One region of the Pantoea sp. CCBC3-3-1 genome, then DNA from elsewhere that is predicted to be linked to it. Evidence: predicted binding sites of a transcription regulator. Region 1 holds the regulator's gene; each other region holds the start of a gene.
What was found. The regulator PhoB, encoded in region 1, activates phosphate uptake and scavenging genes when phosphate is short. The targets are predictions, from matches to a motif close to CTGTCATAAAACTGNCNNAT.
Positions count from the first base shown of each region.

Region 2: the regulator PhoB is predicted to act here: its motif matches at 2,133-2,152, upstream of pstS (phosphate ABC transporter substrate-binding protein PstS).
Region 3: the regulator PhoB is predicted to act here: its motif matches at 1,891-1,910, upstream of ugpB (sn-glycerol-3-phosphate ABC transporter substrate-binding protein UgpB).

Region 1 covers NZ_CP034363.1:1,114,616-1,119,265, forward strand. The annotation lists gene EHV07_RS05110 (AAA family ATPase) at 1-458, opposite strand, end outside; gene sbcD (exonuclease subunit SbcD) at 455-1,675, opposite strand; gene phoB (phosphate response regulator transcription factor PhoB) at 1,876-2,565, shown strand; gene phoR (phosphate regulon sensor histidine kinase PhoR) at 2,586-3,899, shown strand; gene EHV07_RS05130 (PstS family phosphate ABC transporter substrate-binding protein) at 3,918-4,650, shown strand, end outside.
Region 2 covers NZ_CP034363.1:4,981,824-4,986,473, forward strand. The annotation lists gene glmS (glutamine--fructose-6-phosphate transaminase (isomerizing)) at 1-883, shown strand, start outside; gene EHV07_RS23360 (hypothetical protein) at 926-1,471, opposite strand; gene EHV07_RS23365 (hypothetical protein) at 1,480-1,908, opposite strand; gene pstS (phosphate ABC transporter substrate-binding protein PstS) at 2,257-3,306, shown strand; gene pstC (phosphate ABC transporter permease PstC) at 3,366-4,328, shown strand; gene pstA (phosphate ABC transporter permease PstA) at 4,325-4,650, shown strand, end outside.
Region 3 covers NZ_CP034363.1:4,624,118-4,628,767, forward strand. The annotation lists gene ugpA (sn-glycerol-3-phosphate ABC transporter permease UgpA) at 1-241, opposite strand, end outside; gene ugpB (sn-glycerol-3-phosphate ABC transporter substrate-binding protein UgpB) at 480-1,796, opposite strand; gene livF (high-affinity branched-chain amino acid ABC transporter ATP-binding protein LivF) at 1,997-2,707, opposite strand; gene livG (high-affinity branched-chain amino acid ABC transporter ATP-binding protein LivG) at 2,709-3,473, opposite strand; gene EHV07_RS21720 (high-affinity branched-chain amino acid ABC transporter permease LivM) at 3,470-4,650, opposite strand, start outside.

The DNA of each region.
Region 1 (4,650 bases):
AGCATCATCGATTTAGTGAAGCGCTCAAAATCCAGTCCGGTCAGCGCCGTCAGCATCTCCAGCTTGTCTTTCACTTTGTCAGCAACGATTTTATTGTCATCGCAGCGTGCCAGCTCGACTCGCGGTGCCTGTAAATTACCCTCAACCGCGCCACGCGCCCGGTTCTGGCTCCAGAAAGCGCGCCAGGCAACGCCTTTTACCTCAAACTCCACCTCGGCCAGACATTCCGACGTGTCACGCGTCATCAGGTCATTTTGTGACTGTGACAGTTTTCCCAGACGAGACGTTTCGTGGTAAAGCGCGAGACAGATCGCATCCAGCAGCGTGGTTTTCCCCGCGCCGGTTGGGCCGGTGATGGCAAACAGGCCGTTACTGGCGAAAGGCTCGGCGGTAAAATCAATTTTCCATTCGCCCTTCAGCGAGTTGAGGTTTTTAAACCGCAGCGTCAGGATTTTCATGGCTGTTCCTCATCATTCAACTCCGCCAGCGTCTGTCGGAACAGCAGCGTGGCGCGGGCAATCCGCTGCGGTTCTTCTTCTTCCAGCGCCAGGCGACGGCTGAATACCTCTTCCACGCTGAGTTCGCTCAGCGTCTCGTTGTTCTGACGGGCGATGACCTGATCACGCTGTTCACGACTGCGGCGCAGCAGCACGACCTCTACCGGCAATTCCTGCGTCAGCTCTTCAATTCGTCGCTGCAAATCGTGCAGCCAGCCTTGCGTGACAATCTCAATATCCAGCCAGACGGTTTTACCATCATCACGAGGCGGTATTGCTGCCAGCTGCCGCTCGATCTCCTCCAGCGAACCTTTAATCATTTGCATCGGCTGGAAAGTGGGAACGATCAGCGGTTCAACCTGATTCAGTTTGCCGTCAAGGAAGTCGACCAGAAATACGCTTTTCTCTTTGCCCAACTCATCAAAGCTGAGCGGAATGGGGGAGCCGCTGTAGCGAATATGCTCGGTTCCGGCGATGCGCTGCGCGCGGTGAATATGGCCAAGCGCGATGTAGTCCGCTGCGGGAAACGCCTGCGCCGGAAAGGCATCCAGCGTACCGATATAGATATCGCGCACCGCATCGCTTTTGGTGACGCCAACGGTGGTCAGATGACCGGTTGCGATGATTGGCAGCGTTAAATCCAGCTGCTCGCGCCGCGCCACGGCTTCGTGCCAGCAGCGCTGATAGTGATGAGTAATCGCTTCGGCCAGCGTTTGCTGTTTTTCACGTCCTGACTGGCCTGCCTGGCTACGGGTGATATCGCGAGGACGCAAAAAAGGGATGGCGCAAAGCAGGGCGCCGGGCTGGCCGTCGCGGCGATTTAGCAGCAAAACCTGTTCATTAAGGTTGTCGCTGGCGGACGCAATAACCCGGGTGTTCAGGCAGGCCAACAGCTCGCGGGATTCGTTAAGCGTGGCCACCGAGTCGTGATTACCGGCCAGCATCACCAGCTGGCAGCCGGTTTGACTGAGCCTGACGATAAAACGGTTATACAGCTCGCGCGCATAGCTTGGAGGCGAACCCGTATCAAAAATATCGCCGGCCACGATAATGGCATCGACCTGATGCTGTTCTGCCTGCGCCAGCAGCCAGTCCAGAAAAGCCTGATGTTCGGCTGCGCGGCTTTTGGTATAGAAGAACTGGCCCAGATGCCAGTCGGCGGTATGAATGATTCGCATGAGTTCCCTGTGAATGCGCCAGGACAAGACGGCGATTATAAACAGTCAGGGGCAAAACCCCAGCGCAAAGGCATTTCACTGTTGATAAAGTGTTATAAAACGGGGCGGAAGCCGATGCTTTTTTCATAAAAATGTCATAAAACTGACGCATAATGTCGCCGCATATCCAGTGACATTCCGTCACAAACGCAGGAGCAATAATGGCTAAGCGCATTCTGGTGGTCGAAGATGAAGCCCCAATCCGTGAGATGTTATGTTTTGTTCTGGAGCAAAATGACTACCAGCCGATCGAAGCGGAAGATTATGACAGCGCCGTTAATTTGCTGATCGAACCCTGGCCCGATTTGATCCTGCTGGACTGGATGTTGCCGGGCGGATCCGGCATCCAGTTTATCAAACATCTTAAACGTGAAGCGATGACCCGCGATATCCCGGTGATGATGCTAACGGCACGCGGCGAGGAAGAGGATCGCGTTCGCGGTCTGGAAGTGGGGGCCGACGACTATATTACCAAGCCTTTCTCCCCTAAAGAGCTGGTGGCCCGGATCAAAGCCGTGATGCGCCGGATTTCACCGATGGCGGTGGAAGAGGTCATTGAAATCCAGGGGCTGAGCCTCGATCCCTCTTCACACCGCGTCATGTCTGAAACGCAGCCGTTGGAAATGGGGCCGACAGAATACAAACTGCTGCATTTCTTTATGACTCATCCCGAACGGGTTTACAGCCGTGAGCAGTTGCTTAATCATGTCTGGGGCACTAACGTTTACGTCGAGGATCGCACCGTCGACGTACATATTCGCCGCTTGCGCAAAGCCCTTGAGCTGACCGGGCACGATCGCATGGTGCAGACGGTTCGCGGAACAGGTTATCGTTTTTCTGCACGTTTCTGATCGTAACCGGAGCCTTTACCGTGCTGGAACGCCTCTCCTGGAAGAGATTACTGCTGGAGCTGGCGTTGGCCAGCCTTCCTGCTCTTATCATTGGCCTGTTGGTGGGCTACTTACCCTGGCTGCTGCTGATTTCAGTGCTGGCGGTGCTGTGCTGGCACTTCGCTAATCTACTGCGGCTTTCCCACTGGCTGTGGGTGGATCGTAGCATGACGCCACCGTCCGGTCGCGGCAGCTGGGAACCGCTGTTTTATGGCCTTTATCAGATGCAGGCGCGTAACCGTCGTCGCCGCCGTGAGTTGGGGCATCTGATTAAGCGTTTTCGCAGCGGTGCTGAGTCGCTGCCGGATGCGGTGGTGCTCACTACCGAAGAAGGCACGATTTTCTGGTGTAACGGCCTGGCTCAACAGCTTCTGGGCCTGCGCTGGCCAGAAGATAACGGCCAGAATATCCTCAATTTATTACGTTATCCTGAATTTACTCGTTATCTGCGCGAGCAGGATTTCACCCGTTCGTTAACGCTGGTGCTGAATAATCATCGTCATCTGGAGTTCCGGGTAATGCCCTACAGCGAAGGTCAGTGGCTGATGGTCGCGCGCGATGTGACGCAAATGCATCAGCTGGAAGGCGCGCGACGAAACTTCTTTGCTAACGTCAGCCACGAACTGCGTACGCCGTTGACCGTACTGCAAGGCTATCTGGAAATGATGAGCGACTCGGTGCTGGAAGGAAGCCAGCGGGATAAAGCCCTACATACGATGCAGCAGCAAACCCGGCGAATGGATGGTCTGGTGCAGCAGCTGTTAACGCTCTCCAGGATTGAGGCCGCGCCCGCGCTGGATTTGCAGGAAAAAGTTGATGTGCCGATGATGCTGAGGCTGCTGCAACGCGAGGCGGAAACGCTCAGTCAGGGCAGGCATGAAATTCATTTCACCGCCGATCCCGATCTGCGCGTATTCGGTAACGATGAGCAGTTACGCAGCGCGATTTCCAATCTGGTCTATAACTCGGTAAACCATACGCCTGCCGGCACGCGCATTGATATTAGCTGGCGCAGGACGCCGCATGGTGCGCAATTTAAGGTGAAAGATAATGGCCCGGGTATTGCCGCCGAACATATTCCCCGCCTCACCGAGCGCTTTTATCGCGTCGACAAAGCCCGTTCGCGCCAGACTGGCGGCAGTGGGCTGGGGTTGGCTATCGTCAAGCATGCGCTCAGCCATCACAATACCCGGCTCGAGATTACCAGCCAGCCCGGCAAAGAGACCTGTTTCAGCTTCTCCCTGCCGTTAAGGTTGATTGTAAACAATGAATTGTCCCAGAATGCGGTTCACTGAACGATCGGATAGCCATCAATGAAAAAGCTGTTTTTTGCCGTAATCATGCTGTTCAACCTGTCTGCTCAGGCGCAGGAAGGCATGCTGTCAGGCAATCTTTCGAGCGTCGGATCCGATACGCTGGGCAACCTGATGACCCTGTGGGGCGAAAGCTTTAACCGTCAGTATCCCGGCGTTAACGTACAGATTCAGGCTGCGGGTTCTTCCACTGCACCGACGGCTCTGGCAGCGGGCGCGGCCCAGCTTGGCGCGATGAGCCGTCCGATGCAGGCCGTGGAGCGTCAGCTGTTTGAGGCAAATTATGGCTATCCGCCGCTGGCGGTGCCGGTCGCCATGGACGCCCTGGTGGTGGTGGTGAATAAAGATAATCCGCTACAGGGATTAAACGATCGGCAACTGGATGCGATTTTTTCTGTGACACGCCGTTGTGGCGCGTTCTCTTTCGTAAAAAAGTGGGGTGATTTGCCTTCAATGCCTGCCAGCTGGAAAGCGCGCCCGATGCAGCGTTTTGGGCGTAACTCCGCTTCCGGAACCTGGGGGTTCTTTAAACAGCAGGCGCTGTGTAACGGCGATTTTCGTAATGATGTCGGTGAATACCCAGGCTCGGCTGCGGTGATTCAGGCCGTCGCCAACACGCTCAATGGTATCGGTTACGCCAGTATGGGCACACATCTGACCGGGGTGAAAATGTTACCGGTTTCCCGTGATGGCAACAGCTGGGTTACGCCTTCGCCAGAGAATATCCGCAGCG
Region 2 (4,650 bases), 1.1 Mb from region 1:
AGCGCTGGCAAACATACCTTGTGATGTGGAAATCGCGTCAGAATTCCGCTATCGCAAATCTGCCGTGCGTAAAAACAGCCTGTTGATTACGCTGTCGCAGTCTGGCGAAACGGCCGATACGCTGGCGGCACTGCGCCTGTCAAAAGAGCTGGGCTACCTCGGTTCACTGGCAATTTGTAACGTGGCAGGCTCCTCGCTGGTACGTGAATCCGATCTGGCGCTGATGACCAAAGCGGGCACCGAAATCGGCGTGGCTTCTACCAAAGCCTTTACCACCCAGCTGGCCGTCCTGCTGATGCTGGTGGCGAAGATGGGTCGTCTGAAGGGTGTGGATCCGCAGATTGAGCACGATATCGTTCACGGTCTTCAGGCGCTGCCAAGCCGAATTGAGCAGATGCTGTCACAAGACAAACTGATCGAAACGCTGGCAGAAGACTTCTCCGACAAGCATCACGCCTTATTCCTTGGCCGTGGCGATCAGTATCCGATTGCGATGGAAGGGGCGCTGAAGCTGAAAGAGATTTCGTATATTCATGCAGAAGCTTACGCGGCGGGCGAACTGAAGCACGGCCCGCTGGCGCTGATTGATGCGGATATGCCGGTTATCGTTGTGGCACCTAACAACGAACTGCTGGAAAAGCTGAAGTCGAATATCGAAGAAGTGCGTGCTCGTGGCGGCCTGCTGTATGTCTTTGCCGATCGGGACGCGGGTTTCACCAGCTCCGAGGGTATGCAGATCGTCTCGCTGCCGCATGTGGAAGAGATCATTGCCCCGATCTTCTACACCGTCCCGCTTCAGCTGCTCTCGTATCACGTGGCGCTGATTAAAGGCACCGATGTGGATCAGCCGCGTAACCTGGCGAAGTCTGTCACGGTCGAGTAACGGGTTCTGAATTTTGCTGTGCCTGTATGGCACAGCAAAATATTATGGGAAAATTTCATTTATATATTTATTTCTGTCCAAATTGAAATGTTCCACTTCCTCAGTGGTTATTTTCCCTTGCTGAAGTAAACGTTCTTTTTCTGCTGGAAATCTTTTGTCGCTGCCTAAATATAAAGCTGCAAGATAATTAATATCTTTTGTTTTTTCTTTTTCAGATAACTTGACTACTTCTTTGTAACATTGATTGTATGGCATGGAGAGTTTTTCTTTTAGCATGCATTCAGTCAGGGATGATACGGGTCTCTTATTTTTAATATTTATACTTTCAATTTCTTTGAGCCCTTTAAGATACTGCCCGTCGGCTACCAGAATATTCGCATACATATTTTTCACATTACCGTTGTCGGGATTATTTTTTACAATGGATTCAATCTTTTCAATTATTACAAGTTTGTTGTGATCGTCGGCTTTCAAATATCCTGAGACAAGCTCTGAAACTTCCTGCGTTGCTTTGTCAGCGTAAGCACCTGTCGCCAGGGAGTAACCTGACCAGAATGAAAATAACATCATAAAAATTAATTTTTTCATTATTTTACCTAAAAAGGAGTAAGATTTATGACTCTTTTGAGACTTTTAGGAAAAGGCACAATCTGGCCTGTGTAACCTGAGATTACGTATCCGCCTTCAACGATGATTGAGGCAGATTTATCGTTTTTTTTAATAAAAAATTCTGTACTGCCAATGAGAATCTCATCGATTCCTACTGCAAATCTTTCATTAAATTTTTTTTGTAAAATAGCTTCATGGTTATCTATGTTATTTCTTATTTTACACCAAAACAAAGCTACTCCCGAACCAGCAGCTTTAACTGCAGCAGTTTTACCTGCTGCAGAGATATATATTTTTTTTCCGTCAGTTGTGTTTTCATCTTTTACAACCAGAGAAATTGAGAAGCTTGCATGTATGCCTACGCCTTCTATACGCATGTCAGCCAACTGTGAAAAATAAAAATTTTTAATAGTCATAAGTATCCCTCTTACAACATCCATTGTTGTACTTGATCGTGGTTTCACAGACAGCGATCAAGGTCTGGTAAAATCTATTACCTGAAGAGGGTTTTACACTCCTGAACGAAAGCGGGCAACAAAAAATGATTAATGTTGCTGGATTAACTCAAATTTTTAATATTTGAATCCTTTTTTTTCTTTCGAAAAAAAGACTACTCCTGTAAGGAGGAAAGATGAGTTAGTTGTCACAAAACTGTCATATTTTCTACATTTCACTGTCATCAAACTGTCCTATTTTGCCTCCAGCAGCAATCATTATTACTGATAAAACGGCATGTAGCCTGACTTTACTCCCCTGGAGGGAACATGACACTGATGCAAAAAACGCTGGCTCAATGTATCGCTTTAACCCTTTCATTGAGCGCTGTTTCTGCTTTTGCCGCCGACAATCTTACTGGCGCAGGTGGGACTTTCCCGGCACCGGTCTATAACAAATGGGCGGCGGAATACAATAAGGCAACGGGCGCTCAGGTTAACTATCAGGGCATCGGTTCTTCGGGCGGCGTAAAACAGATTATTGCAAAAACGGTCGACTTCGGTGCTTCGGACGCGCCAATGAAAGAAGAAGATCTGCAAAAAAATGGTCTGTTCCAGTTCCCAACCGTGATTGGCGGCGTCGTGCTGGCGGTGAATATCCCAGGCGTAAAATCCGGTCAGCTGACGCTGGATGGTAAAACCGTTGGCGACATCTATCTGGGTACCGTTAAAAAATGGAACGACCCGGCCATCACTAAACTGAACCCCGACGTAAAACTGCCGGACAGCAATATTAACGTGGTACGCCGTGCTGATGGTTCCGGTACGTCATTCGTGTTTACCAGCTATCTGGCAAAAGTGAACAGCGACTGGAACAGTAAAATTGGTAAAGGCAACACCGTTAACTGGCCGGTCGGCCTTGGCGGGAAAGGTAACGATGGCGTGGCCGCTTTTGTTCAGCGTCTGCCTGGCTCTATCGGCTATGTTGAATACGCTTATGCCAAACAGAACAGCCTGGCTTACACCAAACTGCTGGATGCCGATGGCAAAGCGGTTGAGCCGAGCGAGCAGAGCTTCAGCGATGCGGCTAAGGGTGCAGACTGGAGCAAATCTTTTGCTCAGGATCTGACTTATCAAAAAGGTGAGAATGCATGGCCGATCACCTCAACCACGTTCATCCTGTTGCAAAAAGAGCAGGCGAACGCTGAGAAAGGGACTGCCGTGCTGAAGTTCTTCGACTGGGCTTATAAAAACGGCACTGCGACCACCAACAGCCTTGATTATGCTTCTCTGCCAGATTCCGTTGTTGAACAGGTTCGTGCAGCCTGGAAAACCAATGTGAAAGACAGCTCAGGTAAAGCGCTGTACCAGGCTGATTAAACGGCTAAAAGTTACGGGCGGACGCTGCGCCGCCCTGAACCTCTACTATCGAGAATTCTATGGCTACGACCAGGCCGACATTTAATCCCCCCGGCAAGCAGGGCGACATCCTTTTCGGCGCGCTGGTAAAACTGGCTGCGCTGATTGTCCTGTTGCTGCTTGGCGGCATTATTGTCTCACTCGTTATCTCATCCTGGCCCAGCATACAAAAGTTCGGCTTTTCTTTTTTATGGACCAAAACCTGGGATGCGCCCAACGAACAGTTTGGTGCGCTGGTGCCCATCTACGGCACTGTTGTCACCTCGGTTATTGCGCTGATTATCGCCGTTCCGGTTAGCTTTGGCATCGCGCTGTTTCTGACGGAACTGGCGCCAAACTGGCTGCGTCGCCCCTTAGGCATGGCGATTGAGCTGCTGGCAGCGATCCCCAGCATCGTTTACGGCATGTGGGGTCTGTTTATTTTTGCCCCGCTGTTTGCCACTTATTTCCAGACGCCGCTCGGCGAGCTGATGGCGAATATTCCCATCGTCGGCATGCTCTTTTCCGGCCCGGCTTTCGGTATTGGTATTCTTGCCGCCGGGATTATCCTGGCCATTATGATCATTCCCTATATCGCCTCTGTCATGCGTGACGTCTTTGAACAGACGCCGGTGATGATGAAAGAGTCGGCTTATGGCATTGGCTGCACCACATGGGAGGTGATTTGGCGCATCGTTCTGCCGTTCACCAAAAATGGCGTGATCGGCGGCGTGATGCTGGGACTGGGCCGCGCGCTGGGTGAAACCATGGCGGTGACGTTTATTATCGGCAATACCTACCAGCTCGACAGCGCCTCGCTGTTTATGCCGGGTAACAGCATCACCTCGGCGCTGGCGAATGAATTTGCTGAAGCGGAATCGGGCGTGCATACCGCCGCACTGATGGAGCTGGGGCTGATCCTGTTTGTGATTACCTTTATCGTGCTGGCCTGCTCGAAATTTATGATCCTGCGCCTGGCAAAAAGTGAAGGAGCACGCTCATGACGATGATGGCTTTGCAATCGCGCGCCGAACTGGACGCATCACGCCGTAAAATGCAGGCGTGGCGGCGGATGAAAAACCGCATTGCGCTAACGCTTTCTCTGCTGACGATGGCTTTTGGCCTGTTCTGGCTGGTCTGGATCCTGTGGGCCACCGTGACTCGCGGTTTCGACGGCATGACGCTGTCGCTGTTCACCGAAAATACGCCTCCACCCAATACGGCTGGCGGCGGTCTGGCGAATGCCATTATGGGTAGCGGCCTGCTGATCCTGTGGGCTACCGTGATCGGCACACCGCTGGGCATTATGGCGGGCATTTATCTGGC
Region 3 (4,650 bases), 1.5 Mb from region 1:
GCCCGCTAAAAATTAGCGTGGTCCAGAAGGAATCAAGATAATACTCATCACCCACCAGCCGCCTGAAGTTTTCCAGCCCGACAAAGGTGCTGGAGAGGCCGAAGGGATCGACGCTCTGCACCGAGTACCACAAGGCTTCGCCTGCTGGCCAGAGGAAAAAGACCGCGGTAATCAGCAATTGCGGCAGTAGCAGTACATAAGGCAGCCAACGCGAGCGGAAAACGGGACGTGAAGAAGACATAAAATCGCTTTGAACCTGCAAAAAGTTTGAGGGGGTGAAAAGCGGGACAGTAACAACGGCCCCGCCTGACGGCTCTCTTTCAGACTGCTGACAAAACCGAAGCGAAGGGAGCATACGCCCGGCACAAAGCAGTACGGGCCATGGTCGGCCCATGCTGAGCTGCCCTGGACGGCGCTTTTTGCATTTTTGCGGAGCGTGCAGGCTCCCTGAGCCTGCACGTTGTCAACAATCTCCTCATTTACTGCTTCGCCGTCTGCTCAAAGCGACGCAGCAATACATTGCCTCGCGTTACGGCACTGTCCAGCGCCGCCTGCGGCGTTTTTTTACCGGTCCAGACGCCTTCCAGCTCTTCATCGATGATGGTGCGGATCTGCGGCATATTGCCCAGCCGCATGCCTTTGGTGAACGGCAACGGCGGTTTGTTTAGCATCTGGCGGGTTGCCGTATCAGCCCCCGGATTTTTATCGTAAAAGCCCTGCTGGCGGGTCAGCTCATAAGCGGCGGTAGTAATCGGCAGATAGCCCGTTTTTTGGTGCCACTCGGCGGCAATTTCAGGTTGGGCGAGGAACTGCATAAACTCCGCCACGCCTTTATGAATCGCCGCATCTTTGCCCTTCATTACCCACAGGCTTGCGCCACCGATCATGGCGTTTTGCGGCGCGTTCGGCACGCTGGCGTCATAAGGCATCATGCCTACGCCATAGTTAAATTTGGCATAGTGACGAATATCGGCCAGCGAGCCAGAAGAAGCGGTCGTGATACCACAGTCCCCGTTGTAGAACTTGGCTGTAGATTCATCTTTGCGGCCAAAGTAGGTGAAATCGCCTTTCTGGTTCATCTGTTGCAGCATCTGAATGTGCGCAACCTGAGTGGGTTTATTGAATTCCAGCGCCGCATCGGTGCCGTCAAAGCCATTGTTTTTGGTCGCGACGGGCAGAGCGTGCCAGGCGCTGAAGTTTTCAATCTGGATCCAGCCCTGCCAGCCGCTGGCATAGCCACATTTCATGCCCGCTTTACGCAGCGCCGCCGCGTCTTTTTCCAGCTGCTGCCAGGTTTTTGGCGGCTCCTCCGGGTTCAGACCGGCTTTTTTAAAGGCGTCTTTGTTGTAATAAAGCACCGGCGTGGAGCTGTTGAAAGGCTGAGAGATCAGGTGGCCGGTTTTGGAGTCGCTGTAGTAGCCGGAAACCGTGGGAACAAATTGTTTTTCATCAAAAGCTATGCCCGCCGTTTTAAACACGTCATACACCGGCACAATCGCTTTTGAAGCCATCATGGTTGCCGTTCCCACTTCATAAACCTGAAGAATGGCTGGCGCTTTGCCGGAACGCACGGCTGCAATCCCCGCCGCCAGGCTCTGCTCGTAGTTACCTTTATAGGTCGGTACGATTTTGTAATCCGGATGCGATTCGTTAAAGCGCTGGGCCAGAGAATTCACCTCAACGCCCAGCTCGCCCTCCATGGAGTGCCAGAACGGAATATCGGTCGCCGCCAGCGCATGGCCGCTGAAAGCCAGTCCCAGTACGACTGCGGTGTGACGAAGTGAGAACGATGACATATCGGTTTCCTGTGCCTGGTGTAATTCGCGTAAAAACGCGCAAGGTTGTCCGGCAAGAAACATGACATGTAAAAATGACGGAAATATAACGGTTAGAAGACGGTATGATGACAGGCGGGTGACAAGCGGGTTTTATGATGAATTTTTACTGGCTGGCAAGCTGTCCGGGGCCATGACAAACCGGCCCCGGACACGAAAACTTATCCTCCCAGATAGGCGCTTCGTACCGCTTCGTTCGCCAACAGCGCTTCGCCGGTATCCTCTAACACCACGTGACCGTTTTCCAACACGTAGCCACGATCGGCCAGTTTCAGTGCCTGGTTCGCGTTCTGCTCCACGAGGAATATGGTCATCCCTTCCTGACGCAGCTGTTCGATTGTGTCAAAGATCTGCTGAATGATAATTGGCGCGAGGCCGAGCGAAGGTTCATCCAGCAGCAACAGGCGCGGCTGGCTCATCAGCGCACGGCCTATCGCCAGCATCTGTTGTTCCCCGCCAGACATTGTCCCGGCACGCTGAACACGGCGCTCATAGAGACGCGGGAAAAGCGCGTACACCCGCTTGATGCGCGTTTGAAACTGCTGGCGATCGGCAAAAAAGCCGCCCATTGCCAGATTCTCATCCACCGTCATGCGCGAGAATACGCGTCGCCCTTCCGGCACAATGGCGATGGCTTCACGCATAATGCGCGCGGTTTGCCAGTCGGTAATGATTTTGCCATCAAACGAAATGGTTCCCTGAGTGGCGCGGGGTTCACCACACAGCGTGCCCAAAATAGTGGTTTTACCGGCACCGTTCGCGCCAATCAGCGTCACAATCTCGCCCTGATTGATGTGCAGGCTAACGTTGTGTAGCGCCTGAATCTTGCCGTAATGCGCGCTGACGTTTTGCAGAGAAAGCATCGGGTTCATCTTAGGCTTCTCCTAAATAAGCGCGGATCACGTCCGGGTTATTACGGATCTCTTCCGGCGTCCCGCTGGCCAGCGGCGTGCCCTGGTTAACCACGTAAATACGGTCAGAAATACCCATTACCAGTTTCATATCATGCTCAATCAGCAGTACCGAGACCTTGTGCTGGCCTCGTAGCTCGGCGATCAGCTCGTCAAGCTCCTGCGTTTCTTTTGGGTTAAGCCCGGCGGCAGGTTCATCGAGCATCAGGATTTCTGGCCTTGTCACCATACAGCGGGCAATTTCAAGCCGCCGCTGCTGACCGTAGGCCAGGTTGCCCGCCTGCCGGTTGGCCATTTCAAGCAGGCCAACGCGCTCCAGCCAGCCCGCGGCCCGGTCCAGCGCTTCGCTTTCCGCTTTACGGAAGCCCGGCGTCTTTAACAGACCGGCAAACACGCCGCTTTTCAGATGCTGATGCTGCGCCACCAGCAGGTTTTCAATCACCGTCATCTCACGGAACAGACGAACGTGCTGGAAGGTCCGCACAATGCCCATTCGCGCAATCTTCTGACCTGGCAAACCGGCAAGCTGCCGATCCCGCAGCTGGATGCTGCCGCCGGTCGGACGGTAAAAGCCGGTCAGGCAGTTAAACACCGTGGTTTTTCCGGCACCGTTAGGACCAATCAGTGAAACGATCTCCTGCTCATGCAGTTCGAGCGCCACGTTGTTTACGGCAAGCAGCCCGCCAAAGCGCATCATCAGGCCGTTTACGGCGAGTAAAGGCGTCATGACTGCTCTCCTTTTGGCACGCTTTTCAACTTCAAATGCGGACGCTTCATCGGCAGCAGTCCCTGAGGCCGCCAGATCATCATCAGCACCATCAATCCTCCCAGCACCAGCATGCTGTACTCATTCAGGTCACGCATCAGCTCGCGTGAAACAACCAACAATACGGCGGCGAGGATGACCGCAAACTGCGATCCCATGCCGCCCAGCACCACGATTGCCAGCACAAAGGCAGACTCCGCAAAGGTAAAGGATTCCGGACTGACAAACCCCTGGCGTGCGGCAAACAGGCTACCGGCAAAGCCCGCAAAGGCGGCGCTAATGGTGAAAGCCGTCAGCTTAATACGTCTTGGGCTGAGGCCGAGCGAACGGCAGGCGATTTCATCTTCACGAAGCGCTTCCCACGCACGGCCCAGCGGCATACGCAGCAAACGATTAATCACAAACAGCGTAATCACCACCAGCAGCAGCGCCACCATGTAGAGGAAGATAATACGATCGCTGGGATCGTATTTCAGACCAAAGAAGTGGCTGAAGGTATCCCAGCCCCCCTCCCGCACGCTGCGGTTAAACTCCAACCCGAACAGCGAGGGTTTCGGGATCTGACTGATCCCGTTCGGTCCGCCGGTGATGGCCGTGTTGTTTAGCAGCAAAATACGGACGATTTCGCCAAAGCCCAGCGTGACGATCGCCAGATAATCACCGCGCAGGCGCAGTACCGGGAAGCCCAGCAGCAGGCCAAACATCGCCGCCACGATACCTGCCAGCGGCAAACATTCCCAAAAGCCCAGACCGAAGTAGTGATTCAGCAGCGCAAAGGTATAGGCGCCGATGGCGTAAAAGCCGCCGTAGCCCAGTACCAGCAAGCCAGAAAGCCCAACGACCACGTTCAGTCCGAGGCCGAGCATGACGTAAATCAGCGTCAGCGTGGCAATATCTACCGTGCCGCGTGACACCAAAAATGGCCAGACGGCGGCGGCGACAATCAGCAACAGCAGAAAGAGTTTTTGCTTTGGCGTGGAGCCATCAATGCCCGGCAGGATCAGCGCAGGGCCGGAGATCTTTTTCAGGCCGCGCTGGAAAAGCGGGCGTAATAGCTGGAAGAAAAATACCACGACGCAGCCTGCGGCGATCCAATTCCAGCGGACGCTACCGGCGTTGTTAACCACCAGATGCGTAC